DNA from 2 places in the Janthinobacterium lividum genome. Region 1 is predicted to be linked to the other one. Evidence: predicted binding sites of a transcription regulator. Region 1 holds the regulator's gene; the other holds the start of a gene.
What was found. Region 1 encodes FliA, which starts transcription of late flagellar genes. Its sites were predicted from a motif close to CTAAAGTTTNNNNNNNNNNNGCCGNTA; they were not measured.
Positions count from the first base shown of each region.

Region 2: a site for FliA is predicted at 6,014-6,040, ahead of U0004_RS17965 (FlxA-like family protein). Genes of this name have one in related genera too.

Region 1 is NZ_CP139976.1:5,267,528-5,275,454, reverse strand. Features, by position in the region: gene flhB (flagellar biosynthesis protein FlhB) at 1-142, shown strand, start outside; gene flhA (flagellar biosynthesis protein FlhA) at 139-2,235, shown strand; gene flhF (flagellar biosynthesis protein FlhF) at 2,502-3,830, shown strand; gene U0004_RS23805 (MinD/ParA family ATP-binding protein) at 3,823-4,686, shown strand; gene U0004_RS23800 (RNA polymerase sigma factor FliA) at 4,732-5,463, shown strand; gene U0004_RS23795 (flagellar motor protein) at 5,445-6,191, shown strand; gene motD (flagellar motor protein MotD) at 6,208-6,990, shown strand; gene U0004_RS23785 (translation initiation factor Sui1) at 7,055-7,417, shown strand; gene U0004_RS23780 (hypothetical protein) at 7,490-7,927, shown strand, end outside.
Region 2 is NZ_CP139976.1:3,959,505-3,967,431, forward strand. Features, by position in the region: gene U0004_RS17935 (DUF1800 domain-containing protein) at 1-100, shown strand, start outside; gene U0004_RS17940 (DUF1501 domain-containing protein) at 111-1,550, shown strand; gene U0004_RS17945 (dioxygenase family protein) at 1,547-2,401, opposite strand; gene U0004_RS17950 (Spy/CpxP family protein refolding chaperone) at 2,721-3,215, opposite strand; gene U0004_RS17955 (response regulator transcription factor) at 3,408-4,097, shown strand; gene U0004_RS17960 (HAMP domain-containing sensor histidine kinase) at 4,100-5,599, shown strand; gene U0004_RS17965 (FlxA-like family protein) at 5,642-5,983, opposite strand; gene dcd (dCTP deaminase) at 6,105-6,674, opposite strand; gene U0004_RS17975 (alpha/beta fold hydrolase) at 6,808-7,608, opposite strand; gene U0004_RS17980 (HAD family hydrolase) at 7,667-7,927, opposite strand, start outside.

The DNA.
Region 1 (7,927 bases):
CAGCTATGGCAAGGGTCAGGGCGAGCGTCCCGACAAGCCGAAGAAGCTCGACGTGCCGCCCGAGCTTGACCCGCAGAACCCCGCATCGCAGACACCGCCCGCAGCAGGCGCGGCAGACAATAATAAAGGAAGTACACCATGAACGGCCTGAGAATGCCAGCCTGGCTCAGTGGAATGGGCGGCAACGCCAGCAAGGGCATCGCCGCGCCGGTCATCATCATCATGCTGCTGGCGATGATGGTGCTGCCGCTGCCTGCCTTTATCCTCGACATCTTCTTCAGTTTCAATATCGCGCTGTCGATCATCGTGCTGCTGACGGCGCTGTACACGGTCAAGCCGCTCGACTTCATGGCCTTCCCGACCATCCTGCTCGTGTCGACCATGCTGCGCCTGTCGCTGAACGTGGCGTCCACGCGCGTGGTGCTGACGGAGGGCCATACGGGCGCCGACGCGGCCGGTAAAGTGATTGAGGCGTTCGGTCACTTCCTGATCGGCGGCAACTACACGGTCGGTATCGTCGTGTTCATCATTTTGACGATCATCAACTTTACCGTGGTGACCAAGGGCGCGGGCCGTATCGCCGAGGTGGGCGCCCGCTTCGCGCTGGACGCCATGCCTGGCAAGCAGATGGCCATCGATGCCGACCTGAATGCCGGCCTGGTCGGTGAAGACGAAGCGCGCCGCCGCCGCACGGAAGTGGCGCAGGAAGCGGAATTCTATGGCGCCATGGATGGCGCCAGCAAATACGTGCGCGGCGACGCCATCGCCGGCATCATGGTTACCGTCATCAATATCGTCGGCGGCTTGCTGGTGGGCTTGTTGCAGCACGACATGGGCTTTGCCGACGCGCTCAAGAACTACACCTTGCTGGCCATCGGTGACGGCCTGGTGGCGCAGATTCCTTCGCTGATCATTTCCACGGCGGCTGGTATCGTCGTTTCGCGCGTGGCCAGCGAACAGGACATCGGCACCCAGCTGGTGGGGCAGCTGTTTGCGAAACCGCAAGTACTGTATATTACCGCCGCCATCATCGGCGGCATGGGCCTCATTCCCGGCATGCCGAACATGGTCTTCCTGTTGCTGGCCTCGCTGCTGGCCGGTGCCGCCTTTCTGATCAGCAAGAAACGCATGCAGGAAAAAGAGGCGGCCGAAAAACCGGCCGAAGTGCCGCAAGCGACCGTGGCGCCCGAGCAGGAAGAAGCCAGCTGGCAAGACATCATGCCCGTCGATACCCTGGGCCTGGAAGTGGGCTACCGTTTGATTCCCCTGGTCGACAAGACGCAGGGTGGCGAATTGCTCAAGCGCATCAAGGGCATCCGCAAGAAATTTGCCCAGGAAGTGGGTTTCCTGGCGCCGCCCGTACATATCCGCGATAACCTGGAACTCAAGCCGTCCGCCTATCGCATCACCCTCAAGGGCGTGGAAGTGGGCGTGGGCGAAGCGTTCAACGGCCAGTTCCTCGCGATTAATCCCGGCATGGCCAGCGGCACCTTGCCGGGCCTGGCCACGAACGACCCCGCTTTCGGCTTGCCCGCCACCTGGATCGACGCGAGCTTGCGCGACCAGGCCCAATCGATGGGCTACACGGTGGTCGATGCAGGCACCGTGGTGGCCACGCACCTGAACCACCTGATCACTTCGCACGCTTCCGAGCTGCTGGGCCGCGCGGAAGTGCAATCGCTGCTCGACCACCTGGGCAAGGAGTCGCCGCGCCTGGTGGAAGACCTGGTGCCGAAGATGCTGTCCCTGTCGACCTTGCAGAAGGTGCTGCAGAACCTGCTGGCCGAGGGCGTGCACATCCGCGACATGCGCACCATCATCGAAACCCTGGCCGAGCATACGGTCAGCACGCAAGACCCGAACGACCTGACGGCGCTGGTGCGCGTGGCCCTGGGCCGCGCCATCGTGCAGCAACTGTTCCCCGGCTCGGCCGAACTGTCCGTGATGACCCTCGACAGCCGCCTGGAGCGGCTGCTGATGCAAGCCATGGGCAATGGCGGCGACGGCGCCGGCATCGAGCCGGGCCTGGCCGACACCATCGCGCACCAGGCGGGCCTGGCTGCGCAGCAGCAGGAAGCGCTGGGCCTGACGCCAGTGCTCTTGGTGCCGGCGCCGCTGCGCGCCTTGCTGTCGCGCTTCCTGCGCCGCGCCTTGCCGCAGCTTAAAGTGCTGTCGCATGCGGAAGTGCCGGAAACCAAGACCATCCGCGTCACGGCGCTGGTGGGGGCGCAGTAGTTGACAGCATTAGTACCGGGTCTGACCCGCCGGGTCTGACCCCGGCCCTTGCCTTTGGTCAAATAAACATCAATTTCCTCTCGGCAAACTGAATAACGGGTACTTTCCCGTCCTGTTCCTTCGATCGTTTCCTGCAAGCATCGCTAATAATGGAAACTGTCCGGGTGATCTGTGTCCATGTGGAAGACAGCACTCAAGCAACAGGAGTCGATGATGGTCACACAGTTCAGCCAATATTGCGCCACCCCCGCCGTGGGAGGCCGGTCATGAATGTGAAGAAATTTACGGGCGCCTCGTCGCGCGATGCGCTGCGCAAGGTGCGTGAAGCGCTGGGCCCCGATGCCGTGATCCTGTCGAACCGCCAGGCCGATGGCGTGGTGGAAATCCTCGCGCTGGCCAATGACGATGCCGCTTCGCTGGCGTCGCCGCCGGCCGCCTCCGAAATGGCCCAGCCCCGTCCCCAGTTGCAGACCCAGTTCGCCACGCCGCAGCGTCCGGCCGCCCCGGCCCAGCGCCCGGCTGCGCCACGTCCCGCCGCACCGCGCCAGGCTGCCTCCGAGCCAGTGGACATGGCCCGCATGCAGCAGATGATGGCCAGCGCGCTGGCGCACGTCAAAGAGAACGCCGCCGCCGAGATGAGCGGCATGATGAATGAAATCCGCGCCATGCGCGGCATGATGGAAACCCAGCTGGCGGAAATCTCGTGGGGGTCGACGCAGCAGCGCGAGCCGCAAAAAGCCGTCGTGCTGCGCGAAATGCTGGCCGCCGGCTTCTCGGCCAGCCTGGCGCGCTACCTGATCGACAAGCTGCCGGCCGGCCTCGATGGCGCGCAAAGCATGCGCTGGATCAAGACCGTCCTCAGCCGCAACCTGAATACGGTGGCCAATGAAGACGCCATGCTGGAGCAGGGCGGCGTGTTTGCCCTCGTGGGCCCGACCGGCGTCGGCAAGACCACCAGCACGGCCAAGCTGGCGGCCCGCTGCGTGATGCGCCACGGCCCGGAAAAGCTGGCCCTGATCACCACCGATGCCTACCGTATCGGCGCGCACGAACAGCTGCGCATCTACGGCAAGATCCTCGGCGTGATGGTGCATTCCGTGAAGGACGAGGCGGACTTGCGCATCGCCCTGAAGGAATTGAAGAACAAGCACACGGTGCTGATCGATACGGTCGGCGTGAGCCAGCGCGACCAGATGGTCACGGAGCAGGTGGCCATGCTGTCGGGCGCCGGCGCCGATGTGAAACGCCTGCTGTGCCTGAATTCCACGGCGACCCAGGAAACCCTCAACGAAGTGGTGCGCGCCTACCAGGGCAGCGGCCTGGCCGGCTGCATCATGACCAAGCTCGATGAAGCGGCCTCGATCGGCAACGTGCTCGACGTGGTGATCCGCCAGAAGCTGAACCTGTTTTATGTGTCGAATGGCCAGCGCGTGCCGGAAGACCTGTACCTGGCCGACCGCGGCTACCTGATCGACCGCGCCTTCAAGCTCAAGCGCGATGCGGCGGCGACGCAGTTTTCCGATGCCGAACTGCCGCTCCTGATGGCGCAGGCGGCCGCCCGCAATAATGAAGCGCGCGGGGTGCACCTTGGCTAATTTCGATTTCGACCAGGCCGAAGGCTTGCGCCGCATGCTGGCCGGCCCGCAGCCGCGCGTCATGACGTTCCTCTCGGCCACGCCGCAGGACGACAAGGGCGCCATGCTGGTCAATCTGGGCGCGTCGCTCGTCTACGGCGGCAATGACGTGCTGCTGCTCGACGCCAGCGGCGGCAGCGATGGCGTGGCGGCGCGCCTGGGCCTGGCGCACGGCGCCAGCCTGCGCGACGTGGCGCGCCAGCAGTGCGGTTTGAACCAGGTCATCCACCAGGTGCCGCAAGGCTTTGGCGTGGCCAGCCTGGGTGCGCGCAACCATTTGATGGACAGCATGGACTATGCGGGCGAGGACGAACTGCGCCGCCTGGGCAAGACGTTCGAGGTGCTGGCGCGCCAGAGCGGCATCGTGCTGGTCGACGGCGTCGTGGCAGACGAGGGCGATTGCTTCCCCGTGCCGCTGATGGCGTCGTCCGATATCGTCGTGCAAGTCTCGACCAGCGCTACCTCGATCAAGGCGGCGTACTGCCTGATCAAGCGCCTGAGCCAGGAACTGGGACGCCGTCCGTTCGGCATTCTCGTCACCGGCGCTTCCGAATCCGAGGCAAAAGTGGTATACGATAATATGGCGCAGGCGGCGAGCCGCTACCTGGCCGTGAAGCTGACCTCGATGGGTTCGGTGCCTGCCGACGAGTATCTGCACCGCGCGGCGCGGCTGGGCCGCAGCGTGGTCGATGCGTTTCCGCTGGCGGGCGCGTCGGTGGCGTTTCGCGGACTGGCCGAGCGGCTGGCCCGTTCGGCGGCACCGGTGCTTGGCGGCACCTTGTACCAGACGGGGAGCCCGCACCAGTTCAGCGCCTGAATCGAACCGTAGCACCAGATAAGATGAGAAAACAATAAGCAGCCTATGTACACGGTCAAAGGGAAATCGAACAAGGACTATTTGCTGACGGAGCACATTCCGCTGGTGAAGCGTCTGGCGCACCATATGAAGGCGAAATTGCCGCCTTCGGTCGAGGTCGATGACCTGATCCAGGCCGGCATGATAGGCCTGCTCGATGCCATTAGCCGCTATGAAGAGACACATGGCGCGCAGTTCGAGACGTATGCCGTGCTGCGCATCCGCGGCGCCATGCTCGACGAATTGCGCACCAGCGACTGGTTGCCGCGCAGCATGCGCCAGAACATGCGCAAGATCGAAGAGGCGATGAGCACCTTGCAGCAGCGCCTCGGCCATCCGCCGACGGAGTCGGAAGTGGCGAAGCTGCTCAAGATGTCGCTGGCCGACTACCAGGAAATGCTGGGCGACGGCGGCGGCCACCAGCTCGTGTACTACGAAGACTTTCATGACCCGGACGGCAATGACAGCTTTCTCGACCGCCACTGCGTGGACGAGGACAGCGACCCCTTGCGTTCCCTGCTCGATACCGATTTCCGGCAATCCGTGATCGATGCCATCGACGCGCTGCCACCACGCGAGAAAATACTCATGGGCCTGTATTACGAAGAAGAGCTGAACCTGAAGGAGATCGGCGCGGTGATGGGCGTGTCGGAATCGCGCGTCTCGCAGCTGCATACCCAGGCCGTCGCGCGCCTGCGCGCAACCTTGAGGGAGCAGGCGTGGACTGGTCCAGCGTAATCGGGCTGGCGCTGGCGCTGGCGGGCCTTTTGGTCGGCCAGGCACTGGAAGGCGGCAAGATGGCCTCCCTGCTGCAACCGGCCGCCTTTGCCATCGTTGTCATCGGCACCTTCGGCGCCGTGCTGCTGCAAACGCGGCTGCGCACCTTCGTGCGCGGCCTGGAAATGCTGCGCTGGGTCTTCCTGCCACCGGCCGACACGCGTGCCGCGCTGGCGCGCGACATCGGGCAGTGGAGCCTGACGGCGCGGCGCGACGGCCCGCTGGCGCTCGAGCGCCTGATGGAAAACACGGCCGACCGCTTCAACGCCAAAGGCTTGAGGATGATCGTCGACGGCATCGCGCCCGACAAGCTGCGCCAGCTGCTCGACGTGGAAATCTCCGCCTATGAAATGGCCGAACGCCAGGCCGTCAAGGTGTGGGAATCGGCGGCCGGGTATTCGCCTACCATCGGTATCCTGGGCGCCGTGCTGGGCCTGATCCACGTGATGGAAAACCTCACCGATCCGAGCAAGCTGGGCGGCGGCATCGCCGTGGCGTTTGTCTCGACCATCTATGGCGTCGGCCTGGCCAACCTGCTGTTCCTGCCGGTGGCGAATAAACTCAAGGCCATCGTTTCGCGCCGCGTGCTGCAGTACGAAATCACGGCCGCCGTGCTGTACGACATCGCCACGGGCGACCATACGCGCATCATCGAAGAGCGCGTCGCCAGCCTGCTTCACGAGCACTGAGCGAGCACTGACCATGATGCGGCGCGCGCGCAGGAAGTATGACGAGGAACCGGACAACCAGGACCGCTGGCTGATCTCGTATGCCGACTTCATCACCCTGCTGTTCGCGTTCTTCGTTGTCATGTACGCGATTTCGCAAGTCAACGAAGGCAAATACCGCGTCTTCCAGAATGCCATCGGCCAGGCCTTCAGCCTGGAAAAGGGCGCGCCGCCCATCCTCATGGAAGCGCCGCAAGCCATTCCGCTGCCGAACCCGGCCCTGAAACGCCGCACGGAAGCCATCCGCCGCGAGCGCGAACACATGACGCGCCTGGCGCAGGACCTGACTTCCACCCTGGCGCCGCTGGTGAAGGAAGGCAAGGTGCGGGTCACGCAGACGAGCCGCGGCGTGAGCGTGGAAATCAATGCCAGCGTGCTGTTCGACCCGGGCGCGGCGCGCCTGACGGTGGAATCGGACCAGGCCCTGCGCGCCGTCGCCGTACTGCTCAAGGACGATACGCACGACGTGCAGGTGGAAGGGCATACGGACGTCCAGCCGATCAGTAATTCCAACTTTGCCTCGAACTGGGAATTGTCGGCCGCGCGCGCCAGCGCCGTGGTACGCCTGTTCATCGCCAGCGGCGTCAAGGCGTCGCGCCTGACGGCCGTCGGCCACGCCGACAACATCCCCGTGGCGCCGAACGAAACGGCGGAAGGGCGCGCGCGCAACCGCCGGGTCGCCGTGACGATTTTGTCGGGCATCCCCGAAACGGTGACGGAAGTGCCGACGGCGCCGGTGGCGCCTGCGCCAGCCAACTGACGCTCGTCAATTGCGGGCTGCCGCTTGGTACAATCGCGCTTTCTTCCTCTTTTATCGTTCCCTCATGAAAAGCAGCTCCCTGGGCGGTCTCGTCTATTCCACCGAAACGGGCCGCATGTGTCCCGCCTGCCGCCAGCCGCTGGCGCAATGCGCATGCAAGGCGCAAGCCAAGGCGGCGCCCGCGGGCGATGGCGTGGTGCGCGTCTCGCGCCAGACCAAGGGCCGTGGCGGCAAGAGCGTCACCGTGATCAAGGGTTTGCCGCTGGACGCCATCGCGCTGGCCCTGCTGGGCAAGCAGTTGCGCACGCAGTGCGGCTCGGGCGGCACGGTCAAGGATGGCGTGATCGAGGTGCAGGGCGACCATGTCGACACCATCCTTGCCGCGCTGGTCAAGCTGGGCCACCAGCCGAAAAAGGCCGGCGGCTGAGCGTGCGGAGGCGTGCGGCCCGCTGCCGCAGGCCTGTGGTAACGTGCATTTCCTTTTATGCGCCACCTCATCATGAATAGCAAACTGACCGGCATCGCCAGCGCCGCTGCCATCGCGGCGGTACTGGCGCTCGTGTACTGGCCCGCGCCCGACGCCGGCGCGCCGCAAGCGGATGCGGCTGCCGCCAGCGCGCCGGCGGGGCGCAGCCTGGCGTCGTATCTGAATATCGACGCCGCCCCCGTCGCCGATGCCGCACCCGTTCCCGTGACCCTGGCGCGGCAGCTTGCGCGCCTGGCTGCCAGCGGCAGGGCGGAAGACGCGTATGCGGCGTTCAGCCTGATCGACGACTGCATCGTCTTCCAGCACGAAGGGCGCTTGCCGGGCATGGAATTCGAGCTGGGCCGCGAGATGACGGTGGAAGAAAAAGCCGCCCAGCAGCAGCTGTGCGCGGGCCTGACACAGCGCCAGCGCGAGGACCGGCTCGGCTACCTGGCCACCGCCGCCAAGGCG
Region 2 (7,927 bases), 1.3 Mb from region 1:
GGCCAGCAATGCCGCGCAGGTAGCCACGGCCCAGGCCAACCGCGTCAAGCTGGCCATTTTCCTGACCATGGCCTCGCCGGCCTACCTGGTACAAAAGTAAGAGCGATCACATGCAAAATCTCCCCTTTTCCCGCCGCCGTTTCCTCGGTTCCATGCTGAGCCTGGCCGGCACCACGGCCGCCCCCTTCGCCCTGAACCTGGCCGCCATGGGCAACGCCGCCGCGCAAACGGCCGGCGATTACAAGGCCATGGTGTGCCTGTTCATGGCAGGCGGCAACGACGCCTTCAACACGGTGCTGGCCACCGATCCTACGTCATGGAATGAATACGCGCGCCTGCGCAACACGGGCGGCGTCGATTCCATCCATCTGCCCGGCGTGGGCGAGACGGGTGGCGTGCTGCCCATCGTGCCCGCCACCGCGCAAACGGGCCGCGCCTTCGCCCTGCATCCCCAGCTGGCGCCCCTGAAAGACCTGTTCGACAATGGCCGCGCCGCCATCGTGGCCAATGTGGGCACCCTGATCCAGCCGGCCACCCTGGCGCAGTACAAGGCGGGCAGCGTGGCCTTGCCACCCAAGCTGTTCTCGCACAACGACCAGCAATCGACGTGGCAATCCGGCTCACCCGAAGGGGCCAGCACGGGCTGGGGCGGCCGGGCGGCCGACGTGGCCGGCTCGCTCAATACGAATGCCATGTTCACGGCCATTTCCGCTGCGGGCAACACTGTCTTTCTCAGCGGGCGCCAGGTGCGCCAGTTCCAAGTGGGCCAGGCGGGCGCCGTGCCCATCCGCGGCTTGAGCGGCAACCTGTTTGGCAGCACGGGCGGTGCGGGCGCATTGCAAGCCATCATCAACGATGCGGGAAGCGACCTGATCGAACAGGAGCACGTGGCCGTCGTGCAGCGCGCCATTTCCAGCCAGAGCATCCTCAGCGGCGCCATGCTGGCAGCCGGCGCGGGCGGCGTGCCCAATCCCCCGCCCTACATCAATCCGAACACGGGCGTGTCCGGCGTCAATCCGCTGGCCGTGCAATTGCAGACCGTGGCGCGCATCATCGGCGGGCGCGGCGCCCTGGGGGCGAAACGGCAAGTGTTTTATGTGACACTGAGCAGCTTCGACACGCATGACCGGCAAAAAGTGCTGCATGCCGACCTGATGGCCCGCCTGGCCCATGCGCTGGCGTACTTCGACACGACCCTGGCGGCCCTGCAGGGCGCGGACCTGCGGCGCCAGGTGACGACGTTTACAGCGTCGGACTTCGGCCGCACCTTCAGCAGCAACGGCGACGGCACGGATCACGGCTGGGGCGCGCACCACTTTGTCGTGGGCGGCGCCGTGAAGGGCCGCGACATCTACGGCGCCTTCCCCGTCACGGGCCTGGGCCATGAGCTGGACGTCGGTTCCGGCGCCCTGCTGCCGACCACCTCCGTCGACCAGTACGGCGCCACGCTGGCCAAGTGGTTCGGCGTGGCCGACAGCCAGCTGGCCGGGGTCTTCCCGAACATCGGCAACTTCAGCCGGCGCGACCTGGGTTTCATGACGACAATTTAACCGTTCACCGCGACAATCAGGGTGACGACATAGCCCTGCGTGGCATTGCCCGTCACCGTGGCCATCTGCAAGCTGGTGCCGTCGCTGAAGACATTGTCGGTGGCATAGCTGATCTGCGACAGATTGCGCACGCTGGCCGTGTAGCCGCTGGCCGTGTAAGCCTCGCTCAACGTTGCCATCGGAAAAGTAAACTGCGACGTCTTGATGCGGTTCGCGGCAGAGGCCGCCTTGGCCAGGCTGGGATAGACCTCGAAATGCACGTGCGGCATGCGTCCCGCGTAGCAACCGGGAAAGATGGTCGTGAAGCTGAGGTTGCCGGCGCTGTCCGTTTCCTGCACGCCGCGCAAGTAATTCTGCGCCGTCACGCCGCTCGAATACAGCGAATACAAGCCTTCGCGGTCGCAATGCCACAGATAGACGGCGTAGCCGGCCAGGCTGGCGCAATTGCCGCTGGCGTTAAGCAACTGCAAATTGATGGTCAATGGCACGCCCGCCGCCATGCCCGTTGCGCCATTGAAACTGGCGCGGATATCGCTGCGCACGACGCCCGACTGGTTCAGCACGTTGATGATGCTGCCGCCACTCGTGTTCGTGCCATCGGCCGGATACGGCCCGCCCGTTTCTTCGGGAATCACCGTGCAGGCGCCCGTGGTCGGTATCGTGACGGTGCCGGCGCTGCCAGCGGCAGCGCTGCTGCTTCCCGTGCTGCTGGCGTCCGACCCGCCGCCGCAGCTCATCAAAGGCAAGGTGGCGGCGCCGGCCAGCAGCCAGCGCAACACTTGCCGCCGCTCAGCTGCCTGTTGCCGCATCATTTCGAGGTCGGATGCCAGGCCGTGATCATGTAATTCCATACATACTCCATTAAGAGCCTATCCCAGTAGATGAATACATCCCCTGCTGGCGCCCCTCAAAAGCGGGGACTGCGTTGTTCGTCGTTGCGTGGCTCGCCACGCGTCCTCCTCACGCCTTGTCCGCGCTCCTGATACGCTGCCAGCAGAAGACGCTCCCTACCGGGATAGGCTCTAAGTGAGGCAAGCCCGCCAAGGCGGGGCTCAGGCTGGCGCACAGGAACAGCGCCTGTGTCGCATGTCGCGAGAGCGCCTGCAAGCTGCTGCCCGGACGCAAGGCATGGATGCGCATGCTGACTCTCCCTGTGATCGCGCGTGCGTTTTACGGGAGGCGCCGGGGGCCGCGCGGAACTTGGCGGCTGTCGTGCCACTGCTGAGCCTGCTGGCGCTGTTCCGGCGTCAGCACGGCCAGCAATTGCTGCTCCAGCCGCGCCTGCTGCAAGCTGATCTTTGCCATGGCTTGCGCTGCCGTATTCGCCAGCGCGCTGGCCTTGGCATCGTCGTAGGCGCTGGATGCGGCCAGCGCGCGCAGCTGCGCATGGGCCTTGTAGGCGATCTTTTCCTGTTCCCGCAGCAAGGGCGCCTGGGCATAGGTGGCGGCGAAGACCTTGTCCTGCTGCGCTTCGCTCAAATCGATGCCGTGCAGGAACGGCGGCAAGCCTGGCGCGCCCGGGCCATGGCCAAAGCCGGGCGGCGGCCCTTCCACGGTGCGCGCTGGCGGGCCGTCCGGTGCAGCTTCTTGCTGGGCCAGCGCCAGCAGCGGCATGCTGCAGGCGGACAGCAGCAACAGGGATACGGCAATACTCAGGTATTTCATCGGGCTTTCCTTTCGTGACGGTCAGCCCTGATTGTCGGCGCCTGGCGTGTAAAGCAACGTTAGGGTCGCGTAAAAGCGTGTAAAGGAAAGGGGCGAAATGTAAGCAGACGTATGTAAAAGCGGGTAAAACCACCGTGAACAGCCCCCTTTGACTGCTATCATCGGGCGATATTCACCCGAAAAAGCACAGGCATGAGCAAGGTTTTGTTAATCGATGACGATGTGGAACTGGTTGGCATGTTCCAGGAATACCTGACGCAGGAAGGTTTTGACGCCCGCGCCGTGCATGACGGCGAAAGCGGCGCGGCCGAAGCACTGACGGGCCTGTACGCCATCGCCATCCTCGACGTCATGATGCCGCGCATGAATGGCCTGGAAACCCTGCGCCGCATCCGCGCAGGCAGCAACCTGCCCATCTTGATGCTGACGGCGCGCGGCGACGATACGGACCGCATCGTGGGGCTGGAGCTGGGCGCCGACGATTATGTGACCAAACCGTGCACGCCGCGCGAGCTGACGGCGCGCATCCGCGCCATCCTGCGCCGTGCGCAAGCGGCGCCGCCCGATACGTCGGGCCTGGCGCCGCTGACCGTGGGCCAGTTGACGATGTGGCCCGAACAGCGCCGCGCCGCCTGGGCCGGCATGCACCTGGAGCTGACGAGCACGGAATTCAACCTGCTGGAAGTGCTGGTGCGCCATGCGGGCAAGCCCGTCAGCAAGAATCAATTGTCCGAACTGGGCCTGGGCCGGCCCATGGCCCGCTTCGACCGCAATATCGACGTGCACCTGAGCAGCCTGCGCCGCAAACTCGGCAGCCTGGCCGACGGCCGCTCCTGCCTGCAAACCGTGTACCGTCTCGGCTATCAGCTGATCAAGGAGTAAGCGTGGGCCGCCTGTTCTGGAAGTTTTTTTTGTGCATCATGCTGGCGCAAGTGACGGCCACCATCGGCATCGGCGGCACCTTCTGGCTGAAAAACCGGGCCGCGCAGCAGGAACGGGCCCTCGACATCGATACCAGCCCGCCCGCGCAAATGATCATCGAGGCCGCCAGCGCCACCCTGGAAGCGGGCGGCAGCCAGGCATTGCGGCAATTCCTGGGCAAGCTCGAACGCATGCGCGTGTTTGCCGTCGATGCCAAAGGGCAAGAATTGATGGGCCGCGCCGTGCATCCCGCCATGCTGGACAAGGCGCGCGCCATGCTGAAACAGGGCCAGGCCCATCCCGTCGTGCGCGAAGCGGCCGGCAGCGATGGCCAGCGCTACCTGCTGTTCCTGCCCTCGTCCGAACGCTTCCGCAATGCCGAGGCGGGCGCCGCGCGCGACACGCTCATCGCCGTCGCCATGAGCGGCCCGCGCGCCATGGGACCCGGTCCGCGGCCCAACGACGCGGGCGCCCCGCCGCCACGCGGCGAGTTCGGCCGCGGCATGCCGCCGCGCATGGACAGCCCCTACCGCACCTTCATTCCCCTGGCCGCCGCCATCGCCGCCAGCCTGCTGTTCGCCTTTTTGCTGGCCTGGTATTTTGCGCGCCCCATCCGCGACTTGCGGCAAGCGTTCGAAGCCGCTTCGCACGGCAACCTGGCACCGCGCTTTCACGCCAGCGGCAAGCGCGGCGATGAATTGACGGACCTGGGACGCGATTTCGACCGCATGACGGGCCGTTTGCGCAGCCTCATGGATAGCCAGACGCGTTTGCTGCATGACGTCTCGCACGAGTTGCGCTCGCCGCTGGCGCGCTTGCAGGCCGCCATCGGCCTGGCGCACCAGCAGCCGGAAAAGATGGCCGCCTCGATGCAGCGCATCGAACGCGAAAGCGAACGCATGGATAAACTGATCGGTGAACTGCTGACCCTGTCACGGCTGGAAGCGGGCGCCGTGCAAGCGGGCGCCGGGCACGCGCACAGCGAAGATGTCGGCATCGCTGACCTCGTGCACGACATCGTGGACGATGCCCGCTATGAAGCCAGGGCGCGCCTGATGGGCATCGACCTGGCGGTCGACGCGGCCATGGCCGACGCCAGCGTCACGGGCCAGCCGGAACTGCTGGCCCGTGCCGTGGAAAACGTGGTGCGCAATGCCGTCAAGCATAGCCCCGATGGTGGCACGGTGGACGTGGAGCTGTCGCGCCTGCATGATGGCAAGCAGGATTGGCTGCGCATCGCCGTGCTGGACCGGGGACCCGGCGTGGCCAGCGCCGACCTGGCCCGCATTTTTGAACCGTTCTTCCGCGCCAGCAATACCCAGCACAGTACGGACGGCCATGGCCTGGGCCTGGCCATCGCCCGGCACGTCATCAACGTCCATGGCGGCAGCATCGGGGCCAGCTTGCGCAGCGGTGGTGGCCTGTGCGTGGAAATGCTGCTGCCCGTCAAAACGCCAGGCTGACCTGTCGGCGAGCCTGGCGTCTTTTATGCGCGGAGAATGCTGTTACGCCTGCGTATCGATGAGTGTGCCCAGGGTGGACGAGGTCGATTTGGCCGGGCTCGTCGCCGTATCGGCGCTGCTGGCCGGCTGAGCATCTTGCTGCGCCGCCTTTTGCGCGGCGGCCGCCTGTAACTGGGCAATTTGCGCCTGCAAGGCCTGGATTTGCTGCGCCAGCTGCTGCTGCAGCTTTTGCGACGCCTCCGTCTGCTCGCCCTTCTGCGACTCCGTCAACTGCTTTTGCGCCGCCGTGATCTGCTTTTGCAGCGCCGCGATCTGCGAACCGCTGCCCGCACTGGCGCTACTGGCTGCGCTGACCGCGCCGCCTGAACCGATTGCCGCTACCATACTGCCTCCTCAGTGTTTCAATACCAAGGTTAACGGCAAGCATGGGCGCGGATGTAGTGCCGCAGGTGTAAAGGCAGGTAAAGGCAGGTAAAGACGGCTGGCGCCCCTCCCTGCACGGCGATCAGGTCTTCGGCAATGTCACGCCAACCTGGCCCTGGTACTTGCCGCCGCGGTCCTTGTACGACGTTTCGCACACTTCATCGGACTCGAAGAACAGCACTTGCGCCACGCCTTCGTTGGCGTAGATTTTCGCCGGCAATGGTGTCGTATTCGAAAATTCCAGCGTCACATAGCCTTCCCATTCCGGTTCGAACGGGGTGACGTTGACGATGATGCCGCAGCGCGCATAGGTGCTCTTGCCCAGGCAAATCGTCAGCACATTGCGGGGAATGCGGAAATACTCAACCGTACGGGCCAGCGCGAACGAATTCGGCGGAATGATGCAATAGCCCTTGCCCGACACATCGACGAAGTTATTCGCGTCGAAATCCTTCGGGTCGACAATGGTCGTGTTGATGTTGGTAAATAACTTGAACTCGTCGGCGCAGCGGATGTCATAGCCATAGCTGGACGTGCCGTAAGAGACGATGCGGTTGCCGTCGCGCTCCTTGACCTGGCCTGGTTCGAACGGCTCGATCATGCCCGTTGTTTCCGCCATGCGGCGTATCCATTTATCGCTTTTAATCGTCATCGCAGGGGTATCTTTCTAGAATATCGGAATGGCTGGGGCCGCACGCTTGCTGCAGGCGCGGCCCGGATGGCAGGATTTTACGCGAAAATCCGCCGTTGTTGGCCCCCATCCCCTGAAAATCCTTGGCGATATTCTATTGCTTCGCCAGCAATGCCGTGATCATCTCGCGCACCACTTGCGCCGTCAGTTCCGGGTTTTCCATGGGAAACAGATGCCCGCCCGGCACCTGGCGGAAAAACTTGCCGACCAGCTTGCGCGTGGCCTTCAAGCCCGCTTGCCGGCATTCCACCGATTCCGTGCCACCGATAAAACCGATGGGAACAGGAAAACCGTCCTTGACGAGACCGCCGATGTGGTGCGGCAGGCTGCGGTAGACCTGCGTTTCCACTTCGCGCGTAAAGCGCAGCTGCACCCCTTCCGGATGGGGAACCAGGCCGCTGTCGATGTAGTCGCGCAACACGTGCGGCGCCCAGATGGCGAACATGTCCTTGGCCGCGAAGTGTTCATACGCGGCTTGCGCATCCGGCCACAGCTTGCGCCGCCGGGCGGAAAAACGTGACGGCGAGAACCGCTCGCCCAGCGCCGTGTTGCGCGCCAGCCGCACCAGCAAGGCGCGCCAGCCCGCCACCACGGGCGAATCGAGCAAGACCACGCAGCGCACCAGGTCGGGCCGCTGCTTGGCCACCATCACACTGAGCATGCCGCCCAGCGAATGGCCGACGAGGATCACGGGCGCGCTGTAGCGGCGCTCCAGCTCATCGATATACTCGCGCACCAGCTCGGGCCAGCCCGTGCTCACGGGGTAAGCTGGGTCGTGCGCATGCATGTCGAGCGCCTGCACGGTGTAGTGCTGGCCCAGCAAGCCGAACAGCTTGCGGTAGGTGCCGGCAGGATAACTGTTGGCGTGGGCAAAGTGCAGTTGCGGGAGGGTCATCGTGGGTCGGTGCCGGTGAATGCGATAGACAATTGTAATGGCATGCCGGCAAGACGTATCAGAGGAAGGACTCTAATTGCCGGGGCGCATGGGCCATGCCGGGCACGAACGCCGCCAGCACTTCGCCCAGCTCCGCGTTTGAATCCACGACGCAAAAAGCATCGTCGAACGCGTGATGACGGTTCATGGGATTGCGCACGATGATGCATTCCAGTCCGGCCGCGTTGGCGGCGCGCAAGCCGCGCGGCGAGTCTTCGACGGCCACGCAGTCGGCGGCGGCCAGGCCCAGGCGCTGCAAGCCCAGCTGGTAGCCGTCGGG